Regions from separate parts of the Pseudomonas sp. IT-P74 genome, predicted to be linked through region 1. Evidence: predicted binding sites of a transcription regulator. Region 1 holds the regulator's gene; the other holds the start of a gene.
The links. The regulator FliA, encoded in region 1, starts transcription of late flagellar genes. The targets are predictions, from matches to a motif close to CTAAAGTTTNNNNNNNNNNNGCCGNTAA.

Region 1 (7,874 bases):
GATTGGCCGCGGCCTCGGTCAGCTTGACCACGTACCCCAGGCGCTCGGTGGCGTCGGTGATCTGCGACACTTCTTCGGCTTGCGGCATGTGCGGGTCAATCTGGAAATTGACGATCGCGCTATGCAGTTCGCGGGTGAGCTTGCCCACTTCCTGATACAGGCCACGGTCACGGGTCTGGTTGAGCTCATGGATCAATTGCACCGCGTCGCCGAACTTGCCTTTTTCAAGGCTCTCGACCAATTCGACGGCGTGTTTTTTCAGGGTCGATTCAAAGTCGCCCAATGAAGTTTCGTTATTGCCCATAGCTCCCCCGTGGCGCATTCATCAACCGATGCGTTCGAAAATCTTCTCGATTTTTTCTTTCAACGCCTGGGCCGTGAAGGGTTTGACCACATAGCCGTTAACACCGGCCTGGGCGGCTTCGATGATCTGCTCGCGCTTGGCTTCAGCGGTCACCATCAGCACCGGCAGGTGCTTGAGCTTTTCATCGGCACGCACGTGGCGCAGCAGATCGATACCGGTCATGCCAGGCATGTTCCAGTCCGTTACCAGAAAGTCGATGCTTCCGCTGTTGAGCACCGGAATGGCGGTAGTGCCATCGTCGGCCTCGACGGTGTTGGTGAACCCAAGGTCACGCAGCAGGTTCTTGATGATCCGCCGCATCGTTGAGAAGTCATCAACGATGAGGATTTTCATGTTCTTGTCCAATTCGACCTCCAAGCAGTCTTAAACGCGCCCAGCACCTGGACACGCCATTTCAATCAATCCGGCAAAGCACTCAATGACTGTCTGGAGCACAACAGATCGCGACCGGCGCAGTTCAACACCACACCAGCCTCGTTCGCAGTGTCCCCACACTGCCTTCAGCGCGCTCGCCACTCCCCCAAACGCCCCCGCAAACGGGCCGCGCACTGGCTGTGTAACTGGCTGACCCGCGATTCGCTGACCCCCAGGACCTCACCGATTTCCTTGAGGTTCAACTCTTCGTCGTAGTACAGCGCCAACACCAGCCGCTCACGCTCCGGCAAATTGGCAATCGCATCCGCCAGCGCAGCCTGGAAGCGTTCATCCTCCAGGTCGCGTGACGGCTCGAGATGAGCACTCGCGCCATCCTCGTGCAGCCCCTCGTGTTCGCCGTCCTGCAAAAGGTCGTCGAAACTGAACAGCCGGCTGCCCAGGGTGTCGTTCAAAATCCCGTAGTAATCATCGAGACTCAATTGGAGTTCGGCCGCAACTTCGTGATCTTTAGCATCACGGCCGGTTTTCGCTTCAATCGAGCGAATGGCATCGCTGACCATCCGCGTATTGCGGTGAACCGAACGTGGCGCCCAGTCCCCCTTGCGCACCTCATCGAGCATGGCGCCGCGGATTCGTATGCCCGCGTACGTTTCGAAACTGGCGCCTTTGCTGGCGTCATATTTGGTCGATACTTCAAGCAGGCCGATCATCCCGGCCTGGATCAGGTCTTCAACCTGGACACTGGCCGGCAATCGCGCCAGCAAGTGGTAGGCAATGCGTTTAACCAGCGGCGCGTAACGCTCGATCAGCTCGTACTGCGCATCGCGTGCCGACTTTTTGTAGAGGTTGTAGCCGCTGGCTGTCATAGAACAGGTCCTGCTGTCTGCTGCACAAGCCGCTCGACGAAAAACTCCAGGTGCCCGCGCGGGTTGGCGGGCAGCGGCCAGGTATCGACCTTCTGCGCGATGGCCTTGAACGCCAGCGAGCACTTGGAACGCGGGAAGGCCTCGTAGACGGCGCGCTGCTTCTGCACGGCCTTGCGCACGCTTTCGTCGTAGGGCACCGCGCCGACGTATTGTAAGGCGACATCGAGGAAGCGATCCGTGACCTTGGTCAACTTGGCGAACAGGTTGCGTCCTTCCTGCGGGCTCTGGGCCATGTTGGCCAGGACGCGGAAGCGGTTCATGCCGTAGTCGCGGTTCAGCAACTTGATCAAGGCATAGGCATCGGTAATCGAAGTCGGCTCGTCGCACACCACCAGCAGCACTTCCTGGGCGGCGCGAACGAAACTGACTACCGAGTCCCCAATGCCCGCAGCGGTGTCGATCACCAGTACGTCGAGGTTGTCGCCGATATCACTGAAGGCCTGGATCAGGCCGGCGTGTTGCGCGGGGCTCAGATGCACCATGCTCTGAGTGCCGGATGCGGCCGGAACGATACGGATGCCGCCGGGTCCCTGCAGCAATACATCGCGCAGTTCGCAGCGGCCTTCGATCACGTCGGCCAGGGTACGTTTGGGTGTCAGGCCCAGCAGAACGTCGACGTTCGCCAGTCCAAGGTCCGCGTCCAACAGCATGACGCGCCGGCCAAGCTCGGCCAAAGCCAGGGACAAGTTCACTGACACATTAGTTTTCCCGACGCCACCTTTGCCGCCGGTCACCGCGATCACCTGTACGGGATGCATGCTGCCCATGTTATTTCTTTACCTTGTCTTGCATAGACGGAGGCCACATTACTGGCTGCGCGTTCACAAACGGAACAATGCATGGCAGACCATCGATGTAGGTACAAAAACTGTTCATTAATACCTCAGCCAACCTGCTTGGTCGGGCTGTGGTAGATGTCAGCGAACATGTCAGCCATGGCTTCTTCGCTGGGTTCTTCCTGCATTTGCACGCTCACGGCGCGGCTGACCAACTGATGACGACGCGGCAGATGCAAATCATCCGGGATCCGCGGGCCATCGGTCAGGTAAGCCACCGGCAATTCATGACTGATGGCCAGGCTCAACACCTCGCCCAGACTTGCCGTTTCATCCAGTTTAGTCAGGATGCAGCCGGCGAGCCCGCAACGCTTGTAACTGTGATAAGCGGCCGTTAGAACCTGTTTCTGGCTGGTGGTTGCCAGGACCAGATAATTTTTCGAGCGGATGCCACGACCGGCCAGGCTTTCGAGCTGCATGCGCAGGGCCGGATCGCTGGCCTGCAGGCCGGCGGTATCGATCAGCACCACGCGCTTGCGCAACAGTGGTTCCAGGGCCTGCACCAGGGACTGGCCCGGATCGACGTGGGTCACCGACACATTGAGAATGCGCCCCAGGGTCTTGAGCTGCTCCTGGGCACCGATGCGGAAGCTGTCCATGCTCACCAGCGCGATGTTCTGCGCGCCGTACTTGAGCACGTAGCGGGCGGCCAGCTTGGCCAGGGTGGTGGTCTTGCCCATGCCGGCAGGGCCGACCATGGCAATCACACCGCCCTCTTCCAGCGGCTCGACTTCCGGGGTAACGATCATGCGCGCCAGGTGCGCCAGCAACATGCGCCAGGCCTGACGAGGCTCTTCGATTTCGCTGATCATCGCCAGCAGGTCGCGCGACAGCGGGCCGGACAGGCCAATGCGTTGCAGGCGACGCCAGAGGTTGGCCTGGTCCGGACGGCTGCCTTGCAGCTGATTCCAGGCCAGGGAGCCGAGTTGGACTTCCATGAGTTCGCGCAGGCTGTTGAGCTCGAAACGCATCGAGTCAAACGCCCGCGGATCCACGCCACCGGACGCTGGCGCAGCGGCCGGCGCGGGGCGACGAGGTTCGGCGTAGGTCGGTTCCATCAGCGGCTCGGCGGCGGTCAACGGCAAGCCGGCGAACAACTGGCGATTGGTTGCGTTGTCGCTCTCGCCATCGCCACGCAGGCTCAATTCGGCCTGGGCAGTGACGATCCGCGACTGAGTCTTGCGCAGCTCGTCTTCGAGCTCCATGTTCGGGACCCGCGGCGCCAGGGCCGACAGCTTGTAATCCAGCGCAGCCGTCAATTCGACACCCCCGGCGATCCGGCGGTTGCCAATGATGGCGGCATCAGCGCCCAGCTCATCGCGAACCAGCTTCATGGCCTGACGCATATCGGCGGCGAAAAAACGCTTAACTTGCATAAACCACTACCTCAGCCGTTGGGCCCTACTGTCGCAACGATGGTCACTTGCTTGTTGTCAGGGATTTCCTGGTAAGCCAACACGTGCAAACCCGGGACTGCGAGCCGGCCGAATCGCGAGAGCATCGCGCGAACCGGACCGGCCACCAGCAGAATCACCGGCTGACCTTGCATCTCCTGACGCTGCGCCGCGTCGATCAACGAACGTTGCAGCTTCTCAGCCATGCTTGGCTCCAGCAGAACACCCTCTTCCGAGCCTTGTCCTGCCTTCTGCAGACTATTGAGCAATATCTGTTCCAACCTTGGCTCCAGCGTGATGACTGGCAGCTGCGACTCAGTGCCTACAATGCTTTGGACGATTGCACGGGATACGCCAACCCGCACGGCAGCCACCAGCGCGGCGGTATCTTGACTCTTGGCGGCATTGTTGGCGATCGCCTCGGCAATGCTGCGGATATCGCGTACAGGTACTTGTTCGGCCAGCAGCGCTTGCAGCACCTTGAGCAACTGCGACAGCGAAACCACGCCCGGCACCAGTTCCTCGGCCAGTTTCGGCGAGCTTTTGGCCAGCAATTGCATGAGTTGCTGCACTTCTTCGTGACCGATCAGTTCACTGGAATGCTTGTAGAGTATCTGGTTCAAGTGGGTAGCCACTACTGTACTGGCATCGACCACGGTATAGCCGAGGGATTGCGCCTGGGCGCGCTGGCTGATTTCGATCCAGACCGCCTCCAGGCCGAAAGCCGGATCTTTGGCGGTAATACCATTGAGCGTGCCGTAGACCTGCCCCGGGTTGATCGCCAGCTCGCGATCCGGGTAGATCTCCGCCTCGGCCAGGATCACCCCCATGAGGGTCAGGCGATAGGCACTTGGCGCCAGGTCGAGGTTGTCGCGGATATGCACCGTGGGCATCAGGAAGCCCAGATCCTGGGACAGCTTCTTGCGAACGCCCTTGATCCGCGCCAGCAACTGGCCGCCCTGGTTGCGGTCCACCAATGGAATCAGGCGATAACCCACTTCCAGGCCGATCATGTCGATCGGCGTCACGTCATCCCAGCCAAGCTCCTTGGTTTCCTGGGCACGGGCCGGCGACGGCAGCAACTCCTGCTGGCGCTTGACCTCTTGCAGGGCCTGCACCTTGGCGACGTTCTGCTTTTTCCAGAACAGATAAGCACCACCGGCCGCCAGGGCCGCCATGCTCAGGAACGAGAAGTGCGGCATGCCGGGCACCAGGCCCATGACCGCCATCAAACCGGCTGCTACCGCCAGCGCCTTGGGCGAGGCGAACATCTGGCGATTGATTTGCTTGCCCATGTCTTCCGAACCGGACGCACGGGTCACCATGATTGCCGCTGCTGTCGATAACAACAGTGATGGCAATTGCGCCACCAAACCGTCACCGATGGTCAGCAGCGCATACACCTTGCCGGCGTCGCCGAAGGTCATGCCGTGCTGGAAGATACCGACCGCCATGCCGCCGATCAGGTTGATGAACAGGATCAACAGGCCGGCGATGGCGTCACCGCGAACGAATTTGCTGGCACCGTCCATGGAACCGTAGAACTCGGCTTCCTGGGCCACTTCCGAGCGGCGGGCCTTGGCCTGGGCCTGATCGATCAGGCCGGCGTTGAGGTCGGCGTCGATCGCCATTTGCTTGCCGGGCATCGCATCAAGGGTGAAACGCGCGCTCACCTCGGAAATCCGCCCGGCGCCCTTGGTCACCACGACGAAGTTGATGATCATCAAGATCGCGAACACCACGATACCAACCACGTAGTTACCGCCGATCACCACCTCACCAAAGGCCTGGATCACCTTGCCGGCCGCCGCATGGCCGTCCTGACCGTGGAGCATCACCACCCGCGTGGAGGCCACGTTCAACGCCAGGCGCAACAGCGTCGCCACCAGCAGGATGGTCGGAAACACCGCGAAATCCAGCGGCCGCAAAGCGTAGACGCACACCAGCAGCACGACGATGGACAGCGCGATGTTGAAGGTGAAGAACACGTCCAGCAGGAACGGCGGCACCGGCAACATCATCATCGCCAGCATGACCAGCAGCAACAGCGGCACGCCCAGATTGCCTCGACTGAGGTCGGCAACGTTTGTGCGGGCACTGTTGATTAACTGAGAGCGATCCACCGGTTTTCCCCGTTCCTTTAAAGCAAACTTTTGACGCCTGAAGCAGACGCAGAGCGGCTACTGCAAGAAGCTTTCCAACTTTTTTGCCAAGGAACGGAATGCAGGAATCCGGGGCGGAAAACAATCACTCGGCGGTCAGAATCTGCTCAGGGAGAATGGCGCCGAGTTGCAACTCACTGCCCACCATGTAACGCATGCGCTTGCGCACCGGCACTCCACCGATCTCCACTGTTTCAGCTTCCGTATAGCCAAAAATGACGATCGAACCAGGAGCAAGCTTCGGCTTCAGCTTCGGCTTCGGTTTCTGAGATGAATGCCCCTGCATTACATTGAGCGACCAATCAAATGTAATGAGCGGCAAATCCTTCACGTAAATCGGCGCACCGTCCTCCCAACGAAAATCCCGACGAACAGTCACTTCCAACTGTTCACCGACATGCCGAAAAGCTGGCTTGCCGTATCGGCGCTCCAGCCCTCCGGTCGACCAAGCATCCATGTAGTAATAGGGACTGGCGAAGACCTTGAACAGATCTGCGCTACTGCTGATATCACCAGCGGCAGAGAAGAAGTAATTGTAGGAGTAGTGATAAGCCAGCCCACCCAATTCCGGCCTGATCGCATTGACCGGATCATCCAGGTACCCCGAAAGAAACTGATTGCTCATGTGCAAGAAATGCACGAAGTCCAGCGACATTCTGAAAGTAACCGCATAACTGAGCATTCGCTCGTCATTCTGCTCAAGGGTGCCGGAAACAAACGTCAACGCCATCCCTTCGAGCCGCCGATAAACCACCGTCATGACCTTCTCCCTACCCATCATCAGTAAGACAGGTAACAGCTGGCAGGCCCTGCGCCTGACAGCAACCTGTCGAGGGCCATGGAATAGCAAGACAGCACTCGGGGTCTACTGTCATAACTGACAGGTCTGCGAAACTTTCAGATCAACGGTTGGATCAGCGATCGCGCCGCAAATCCGGCGGGATCGGCAAATCATCCTTGAGCGGATCCGGACGCTTGCCCTTGCCCGCCCGATACTGTCGAATCTGGTAGACGTAAGCCAGCACCTGCGCAACCGCCAGGTAGAGTCCGCCGGGAATTTCCTGTTCAAGCTCGGTGGAGTAGTAGATCGACCGCGCCAACGCCGGCGACTCCAGCAGCAAAATCTCGTTGGCCGCCGCGATCTCGCGGATCTTCAGGGCCAGGAAGTCGCTGCCCTTGGCCAGCAATACCGGCGCATTACCCTTTTCCGGGTCGTATTTGAGTGCCACGGCGTAGTGCGTCGGGTTGGTGATGACCACGTCGGCCTCGGGAATGGCGGCCATCATCCGCCGCTGGGACATCTCGCGCTGCAGTTGACGAATGCGCTGCTTGACCTCAGGTCGCCCCTCCTGGTCCTTGTGCTCGTCGCGCACTTCCTGCTTGGTCATCTTCAGCTTTTTAACGCTTTCCCAAATCTGTATCGGCACATCCACCGCGGCGATGATGATCAGCCCGCACGCCATCCACAAGGTGCTCCAGCCCACCACTTGCAGGCTGTGAATGATCGCCATGTCCAGGGGCTCATGGGCGATGCGCAGCAGGTCATCGATGTCCGACGACAATACCGCCAGCGCCACGAACAGGATGATGATGAACTTGGCCAGGGCCTTGAGCAGTTCGACCAGCGACTTGGTGGAGAACATGCGTTTGAGGCCGGGACCGGGGTTCAAGCGGCTGAACTTGGGCGCCATGGAACCCGCCGCGAACAGCCAGCCGCCCAGGGAAATCGGGCCGATGATGGCGGCCAGCACCAGCGCAATCATCACCGGCTGGATCGACCACAGGGCAATTTGCCCCGAGCGCATCAGGTAGGCGGC
Region 2 (7,874 bases), on a different contig from region 1:
CAGCACCGCGCTGTGTTGCGGCACGCTCGGCGTGGCCTTGCGAATCACCGGTTGTGGAGGGCTGTCCAGCGACTCGTCGCGCAGATCGGCGAACGGGTCTTCATCATCGTCGTCTTCAACAGTGCTGACGATCTGCCGTGGCGCTGGCTTGAGCGCCGCTACCGGGCGGCTCTCGTCGAAACTCGGGTCGCGCAGGTTACGGACTTCGAAGGCCGGGTCGGCCTCGTCATCGACGTCGTCGAATTCCGGTTCCGGTTCCGGCACAGGGGCGGGCTCCGGGGCGAAGTTGGCGTGCAGCTGGCGCGCCAGGTCGCCGATTTCGTCCTGGCGGTCGGTGCCCGGGGTGTATTCGTCGATGTTGCGCAGCCACACCCGCAATTGCAGCAGCGGCGTGGAGAGATAACGCCCCATGCGCAGGCTCAGGGCCAGGGACAGGGCCAGCAGGATGGCGCTCAGAATGCCCATGCTTTGCAGGCTGATGGTCATCGGCTGCTGGAACTGGTCCATGTCCAGGCTGATGCGCAATTGCCCGGCAGTCACGTCCTGGAAGGTGATTTTGCTCTGGTACATGCCCTCGGCTTCGCCCAGCAGGCCATGCTTGGGACGCTGGCCGGATTCGGCGAGGATGCGGTTGTCCGGGCTGTAGATGGCGGCGTGGGCCACCAGTTTGTTCTTGGTCAGGTTATTGAGCAGCACATTGAGGCTGAGGATGTCGTTGGACACCAACAGCTCGGTGGCCGAGGTGGCCGTCTGCGTAGTCAGGCTTTCGCCCAGCGCATCCGCCTGCTCGTGCATGGCCTGCTTGAACTGCAGGCCCATCACACCGGCATAGATGACCAGGGCCAGGGCGACCAGAATCACGTTATGGCTGGCGATGCGCAATGCAATCGGTACACGGCGGTGGCGCAGTGCCCGGAAGATCAGCAGGAAGAAGTTATCGGTTTTTACTGGCGTAGGCCGGTTCACTTGAGCTCGGCTCTTTTGTCCGTGGAGTTGACGCGCAGTATAGCGACAGGCCCTAGACCGTCAAAGCGCTCACGGTGCCCGATGGTCACTGAAAGTGGGTAGAATGCGGTTTTTTTCCACCTGCGGGGGTGCGCCTTGCGCGAAATCGTCCTGATAAACATCACGGGAGTCGACCGTCCGGGTCTGACTGCGGCCATTACCGGCGTTCTGGCCCAGGGTGGTGTGAACATTCTCGACATCGGTCAGGCGGTGATCCACGACACCTTGTCGTTCGGCATCCTGGTTGAAATTCCCGACACCGAGCAAGGCAAGTCCGTGCTCAAGGACATCCTGTTCAAGGGGTACGAGCTCGATCAACAGGTGCGTTTCACGCCAGTGTCCGAAGTGGATTACCAGCAGTGGGTCGGCAACCAGGGCAAAAAACGCCACATCGTGACCCTGTTGACCCGCAAGGTGACAGCCGGGCAGTTGCAGGCCGTGAGCTCGATCACCGCCAAATATGGCCTGAACATCGACCATATCGATCGTCTGTCCGGGCGCATGCCGCTGGACACTCCGGCCGACAAGGGCAAGGGCTGCATCGAGTTTTCCGTGCGTGGCGAAGCGGCTGATCCGCAGGCGCTGCGTGCCGAATTCCTCAGCGTTGCCCAGGAACTGAACGTCGACATCGCCTTCCAGGAAGATTCGCTGTTCCGTCGCAACCGTCGTCTGGCGGTGTTCGACATGGATTCGACCCTGATCGAAGCCGAAGTCATCGATGAACTGGCCAAAGCGGCGGGTGTCGGCGACAAGGTCTCGGAAATCACTGAACGGGCAATGGCCGGCGAACTGGACTTCCGCGCCAGCTTCAAAGAGCGCCTGGCCTTGCTCAAAGGCCTGGACGTCAATGTGCTGGACTCCATCGGCGCCTCGCTGCGCCTGACCGAAGGCGCCGAAACCCTGTTCGCTGAACTCAAGCGACTGGGCTACAAGACAGCGATTCTGTCGGGCGGCTTCACTTACTTCGCCAAGCAATTGCAGGCGAAGCTGGGTATCGACTATGTGTTCGCCAACGAACTGGAAGTGGTCGACGGCAAAGTCACCGGCGTGGCGATAGAGCCGATTGTCGATGCGCAGCGCAAGGCGGACTTGCTGAAGGAACTGGCACACAAGGAAGGTTTGCGTCTGGAGCAGACCATTGCGGTCGGTGACGGTGCCAATGACTTGCCGATGCTGGCGATTGCCGGGTTGGGTGTGGCGTTCCGCGCCAAGCCGCTGGTCAAGCAGTCGGCCAAGCAAGCGATCTCGACCCTGGGGCTGGATGGCGTGCTGTATCTGCTGGGTTTCCGCGATCGCGACGGACAGCTCTAACACCGCAAACTACTGTAGGAGCGAGCTTGCTCGCGATGGGCGTTAACGATGACGCGGGCAATCTGAATGCCCGCGTCGCCTCGCCGTTCATCGCGAGCAAGCTCGCTCCTACATATCAGGCCTTCGGCAGGCCCATGCCCTGACCCATCTGCACCGCTGTACCGGCGGTCATTTCTTCAGCCCACTTGACCTGATCCGGCCCGAACAGCACGACGGCGGTCGAACCCAGCTTGAAGCGACCCAGTTCCGCACCTTTTTCCAGATGGATAGGCGCGCGCGCGGTTTCGTCGTAGCGGAAGGTTTTCAGCTCGCGTTTCGGCGGCGTGACCAGACCGGCCCAAACGGTTTCAATCGACGCAACGATCATCGCGCCCACCAGCACCACGGCCATCGGTCCGCGCTCGGTGTCGAATATGCACGCCACGCGCTCGTTGCGGGCGAACAGTTCCGGAACGTTTTCAGCGGTTGTCTGGTTGACCGAGAACAGGCGACCCGGGATGTAGACCATCTCGCGCAGGGTGCCGGCCAGTGGCATGTGCACGCGGTGGTAGTCCTTCGGCGACAGGTAGATGGTCGCGAAGTCGCCACCCATGAACGGCGCAGCGTTTGCCGCATCGCCACCCAACAGTTCCAGCACGCTGAAGCTGTGGCCCTTGGCCTGGAACACACGACCGTGTTCGATCGGGCCAAGCTGGCTGATCGCGCCGTCGGCCGGGCTGAGGATCGCGCCCGGAGTCTCGTCCAGCGGGCGGGCACCGTCTTTCAGCGCGCGGGTGAAGAACGCATTGAAGTGCTCGTAGGCGGTCAGGTCTTCGACCAGCGCCTGGGACATGTCCACCTGATAGCGCTTGGCGAACCAGGCGGTAAAGGCATTCTTGAACCAGCGCACGCGGCATTCGGCGATGCAGCCGGCCAGTCGCGAGAGCAAGTTGTGGGGCAGCAGGTACTGGCCGAGGAGAAACAGACGCTTGTTCATTAACGGTCCTTAAAAATCTTAAATGTCTACCGGGGTATCGGGATGGTTGCCCCATTCGCCCCAGGAGCCGGCGTAGCCTTTGACCCGCGGATAACCGAGAGCCTTGGCCACCAGATAGGTGAAGCCAGAACGATGGTGGGTCTGGCAGTGGGTAATCACTTCTTTGTCTTTACTGATCCCGAGTTGTTCGAGGATCTGCGGCATGTCGGTGCGGATGCGCAACTGGCGTGCCTTATCCATGCCGGCGGTCCATTCGAAATTGACCGCGCCGGGAATGTGTCCGCCCTTGGCTGCCAAGACTTTCTCGCCGGAAAACTCCAGCGGTCCGCGTGCATCCCAGATCGCCAGATCGGCGGCACCGAGACGGCTTTGCAGGTATTCGCGGGTGGCGGTGGGTTCGTCGTGCAAGGTCAGTGGAACCGGGCCGCCCACGGGTGGCGGGATCTGGATCGACATGGGCAAGCCTTCCGCCAGCCAGGCCATGAGGCCGCCGTCGACATAGTGGTACTTGCCGTGGCCGATGACATCCAGCAGCCAGATGAAGCGCCCGGCCCAACCGCCGCCTTCGTCGTCATACACCACGTAGACCGCGTCGGGGTTGTGTCCCAGCTCACCAAACAGCGCTTCGAGTGCTGCCTTCGGGGGCATCAGCCCCGGGGCGGGGGCCTGGCCGAGCTGCGTGCGCTTCGGATCGACAAAGCGCGCGCCGGGAATGTGCCCTTCGGCGTAGCGGGCGGGACTGGTCAAGTCCACCAGAATCAGTTCGCGGGCGTCGAGGCGAGGGAGCAAGTCGCTCGGCTCGATCACCAGCGGCAAGCCAGAGAAGTCAGACATGTGAGGTCTCCAGAGCACAAAAGGGAGGATTGTAACGCAGCTTATTGGCCTCGGTGGCTAAAGCTGTGCAGGGCTTTTTCGATGCATTGCGCGGTTTTGCCGAAGGCCTGTACGGAGATTTCCGAAAACGGCCCGCCGCCTTGATCCGCCACGACGATCATGATCACCCGGCCATTGTTGACCAGCGAACGCAGCAGCAGGTGTTCGCCGCTGAACTGCGAGCGCAGGTTGTTGGGTAGCAGGGCCGAGAATTGCACGTTGTTGGCTGGCGTCAGGCGCACCTGGGCCTGCTGCGCAAGCAGGCGTTGCAACACGTTGCTCTGGCTGACCACGAAGTTCAACCCGGCAGCCTCCTTCGGCAGGCCGGCCGTCTGGTGCACACGCAGGTTGGTGTGGGTGCGGTCGGCCATCAGGATCATCACCCGACGCATGCCGCAGGCCACGAGGGCGTCCCGGGCGGCGATGGTCAAGTGCATGGCGTTGGTGAAGCGACTCGGCTCGACCAGCAATTCGGCGCATTGCTTGCGCCACTTCGCCAGGTCTTCGGCGGTGGGTGCCGCTGCTGGCAGTAAGCCTGCGTGGACGCGGTTCATGCCCCACGGCCAGATCAGCGATTCGGCGGGGTGCCAGAGGTCGGGCATGGCGTGATGGCGTGCGCTGTTGGCGGCTTGCTGGTGCAGTTGTTGCTGCAGCTCGTCCATCGGCATTTGCAGGTAAAGGCAGGTCAGGTACTGCCAGCGCTCACTGTGGGGGCTGTCCCAGGCGTGTTGCGCCGACAGTGCCAGCCCGTTGGCCAGCAGCACCGTATTGGCCGGTTGATTGAGCCAGCGGCGCAGGGTCGGATCGTCATCGAGGCGGTTCTGCTGACGCAGTGGATGCTCGCTGTCACGGGCGATGCGCAGGACTTTCACCAGTTCCCGCTGTTCGGTGAGCAGCAGGCGATAACCCTGCTGCACCCAGATCGGCAAGCGCCAGACCTCTACCAGCGCCTGACCGATGTCCAGCAGGCGTACGCCAAACAGTTGCTGCTCGACTTTGCGTGCCGACTCGCCTTTATGGATGACCCGCAGCTCCCAGTCTTCGAGCAGTTTCGGATGGGTCAGCGCCAACGGCCACAGGGGCGAAAGAAACAGCAGGCTGCCCCAATGGATGTCCTGCCACAGCCGCGCCAGGCGGCTGGCAAAAAAACCGTTGGCCTGTTGCGTGGCGTGCTGGCTGATCATCTGCAACTGACGCAGGGCTTTGGGGATCTCGGACTGGGGTTCGACGGGCAACCGCGCGAGCAGTTCTTCGGTGCGCTTCAGGCCGAGGCGATTGATCGCAATCTCGAGGTTTTCCGCAGGCTCGATCATGCCGCCATGGGTATGCCGGTTGGCTTCGCGAATCACGCTCAAGGCCAGTGCCGGGCTGCCTTGCATGAGGTCGGCGATATCGCGCAGCGAGCTGCGGCTGTCGCCGATGGCCTTGCAGACCCGGTCGTGACTGGCTTGCGGAACCGGCAGGCGCACGCCATCGAGCAGCTTGACCCAGCCTTCGAGAGTGGTCGGTTTCGGGGTTGGAACGTTCGTTTCGTTAACCATGGTGGGAGGCGATCATCGTCAACATTACCTGGGCCCGGAAGGGGTCAAATTAGCTTTTCGCCTGAACTGGCTATAGTCTGGCGCAGTTTTGCCGATAAGTAGAAGAAGAGATTTTTTAACTTCCGAATATGACCTTGAACCCGACTCAGTAAGTGCTCTCCTAACCTATGGCTAAAATTATCGGCATCATCGTCGTATTCGCGAGCGTGCTCGGCGGATACGTGCTTTCCCACGGCAAGATTGCCGCCCTGATCCAGCCTTTCGAGGTCATGATCATCGGCGGCGCGGCCCTCGGCGCTTTCCTGCAGGCCAACCCCGGCTACATGACCATGCACGTGCTCAAGAAGTCCCTGAGCATGTTCAGTTCGCGTTTCAACCACGGCTTCTACCTTGAAGTGCTGGGCCTGATCTACGAGATCCTCAACAAGAGCCGCCGCGAAGGCATGATGGCCATCGAAGGCGACATCGAAGATGCCGCCGCGAGCCCGATCTTCGCCAAGTACCCGACCGTTCTCAAGGACGAGCGCATGACCGCGTTCATCTGCGATTACCTGCGCATCATGTCCTCCGGCAACATGGCTCCCCACGAGCTGGAAGGCTTGTTCGACATGGAACTGTTCAGCCTCAAGGAAGACCTGGAACACCCATCCCACGCCGTCAACGGCATCGCCGACGCCATGCCCGGTTTCGGTATCGTCGCGGCGGTATTGGGTATCGTGGTAACCATGGCTTCGCTGGGTGAAGGTGACCAGAAGTCCATCGGCCTGCACGTGGGTGCGGCACTGGTGGGTACCTTCTTCGGTATTCTCGCCGCCTACGGTTTCTTCGGCCCGCTGGCTCATTCCCTGGCCCACGATGCCAAGGAAGAGCTGAACGTCTATGAAGCCATCAAGGCCTCGCTGGTAGCGTCGGCGTCCGGCATGCCGCCATCGCTGGCCGTGGAGTTCGGGCGCAAGGTTCTGTACCCGGCGCACCGTCCAAGCTTCGCCGAGCTGGAACAAGCGGTTCGCGGTCGTTAAGTTATGGAAAACAATCAGCCGATCATTATCAAGCGCGTCAAGCGCATTGCCGGCGGGCACCACGGGGGCGCGTGGAAAATCGCCTTCGCCGACTTTGCCACGGCGATGATGGCGTTCTTCCTGGTGTTGTGGCTGCTGTCCACCGCCACGCCGGAACAGAAGATCGCCATCGCCGGTTACTTCAAGGACCCGATCGGCTTTTCCGAAAGCGGCACGCCGTACATCATCGATCTGGGTGGTACGCCGACCATGGCGCCGGAAAACACCCTCAACCCCGAGGTCAAGTCCCAGCCACAGCCGGACAAGGTCACTATCGATACCGACCAGGTCGAAGGCATGGCCGAGCAGGTCGAAAAAGAGCGCCTCGAACTGTTGCTGCAAGAATTGCAGAACAAGGTCGAAGAAAACCCGCAGATGCAGAAGTTCAAGGACCAGATCCTGTTCGAAATCACGCCGGACGGCCTGCGTATCCAGATCATGGACGCGGAAAACCGCCCGATGTTCGATTCAGGCTCGGCTCGCTTGAAGCCGTATTTCGAAGACATCCTGCTGGCCATGGCCGACACCATCAAGGCGGTTCCGAACAAGATCAGCATCAGCGGCCACACCGATGCCAAGCCATACACCGGCACCGGTGATTTCGGTAACTGGGAGCTTTCGGCCAACCGTGCCAACGCCGCACGGCGTGCGCTGGTGGCGGGCAGTTATCCGGAGGCACAGGTGGCGCGGGTGGTCGGTTATGCCTCGTCGGCCCTGTTCGATCGCGAGCATCCGTTCAATCCGGTCAACCGTCGCATCGACATCGTGGTGCTGACGAAGAAAGCCCAGCGTGCAATCGAAGGATCGCAAGGTGCGGAGCCTGCTGTTGATGCGCCGCAAGGTTCGGCTGCTCCGGGAGCTGCACCGGCTGAGCCGGTCGACCCGAACGCGTTGCCGGCGGACAAGGAACCGCTGCCGGCCCACGAGCTTCGTGAGCGTCTGAACCTGTTTGATGACCCGGCACCGAAACCGGGTGAGCCCGCTAAACCCGTTACAACGCCAAAGTAGTGATGTCTAGTCCTGAAACAGGTTTACCCCTGTTTCAGGACTAGCCCCCCCCCAGTACCCACGTATCTTCCGTCGTCCAAAACAAAAAACAGACAACGCTGC

Region 2: the regulator FliA is predicted to act here: its motif matches at 5,777-5,804, upstream of motA (flagellar motor stator protein MotA).

What each region holds. Positions count from the first base shown of each region.
Region 1 covers NZ_CATKQD010000055.1:235,872-243,745, reverse strand. The annotation lists gene ACM6J5_RS21480 (protein phosphatase CheZ) at 1-304, opposite strand, end outside; gene ACM6J5_RS21475 (chemotaxis response regulator CheY) at 326-697, opposite strand; gene fliA (RNA polymerase sigma factor FliA) at 865-1,605, opposite strand; gene fleN (flagellar synthesis regulator FleN) at 1,602-2,432, opposite strand; gene flhF (flagellar biosynthesis protein FlhF) at 2,549-3,877, opposite strand; gene flhA (flagellar biosynthesis protein FlhA) at 3,889-6,018, opposite strand; gene ACM6J5_RS21450 (hypothetical protein) at 6,143-6,817, opposite strand; gene flhB (flagellar biosynthesis protein FlhB) at 6,972-7,874, opposite strand, start outside.
Region 2 covers NZ_CATKQD010000004.1:216,175-224,048, forward strand. The annotation lists gene ACM6J5_RS04590 (AhpA/YtjB family protein) at 1-966, opposite strand, end outside; gene serB (phosphoserine phosphatase SerB) at 1,102-2,316, shown strand; gene asd (archaetidylserine decarboxylase) at 2,432-3,292, opposite strand; gene rhdA (thiosulfate sulfurtransferase) at 3,311-4,126, opposite strand; gene ACM6J5_RS04610 (HDOD domain-containing protein) at 4,168-5,706, opposite strand; gene motA (flagellar motor stator protein MotA) at 5,874-6,725, shown strand; gene motB (flagellar motor protein MotB) at 6,729-7,772, shown strand.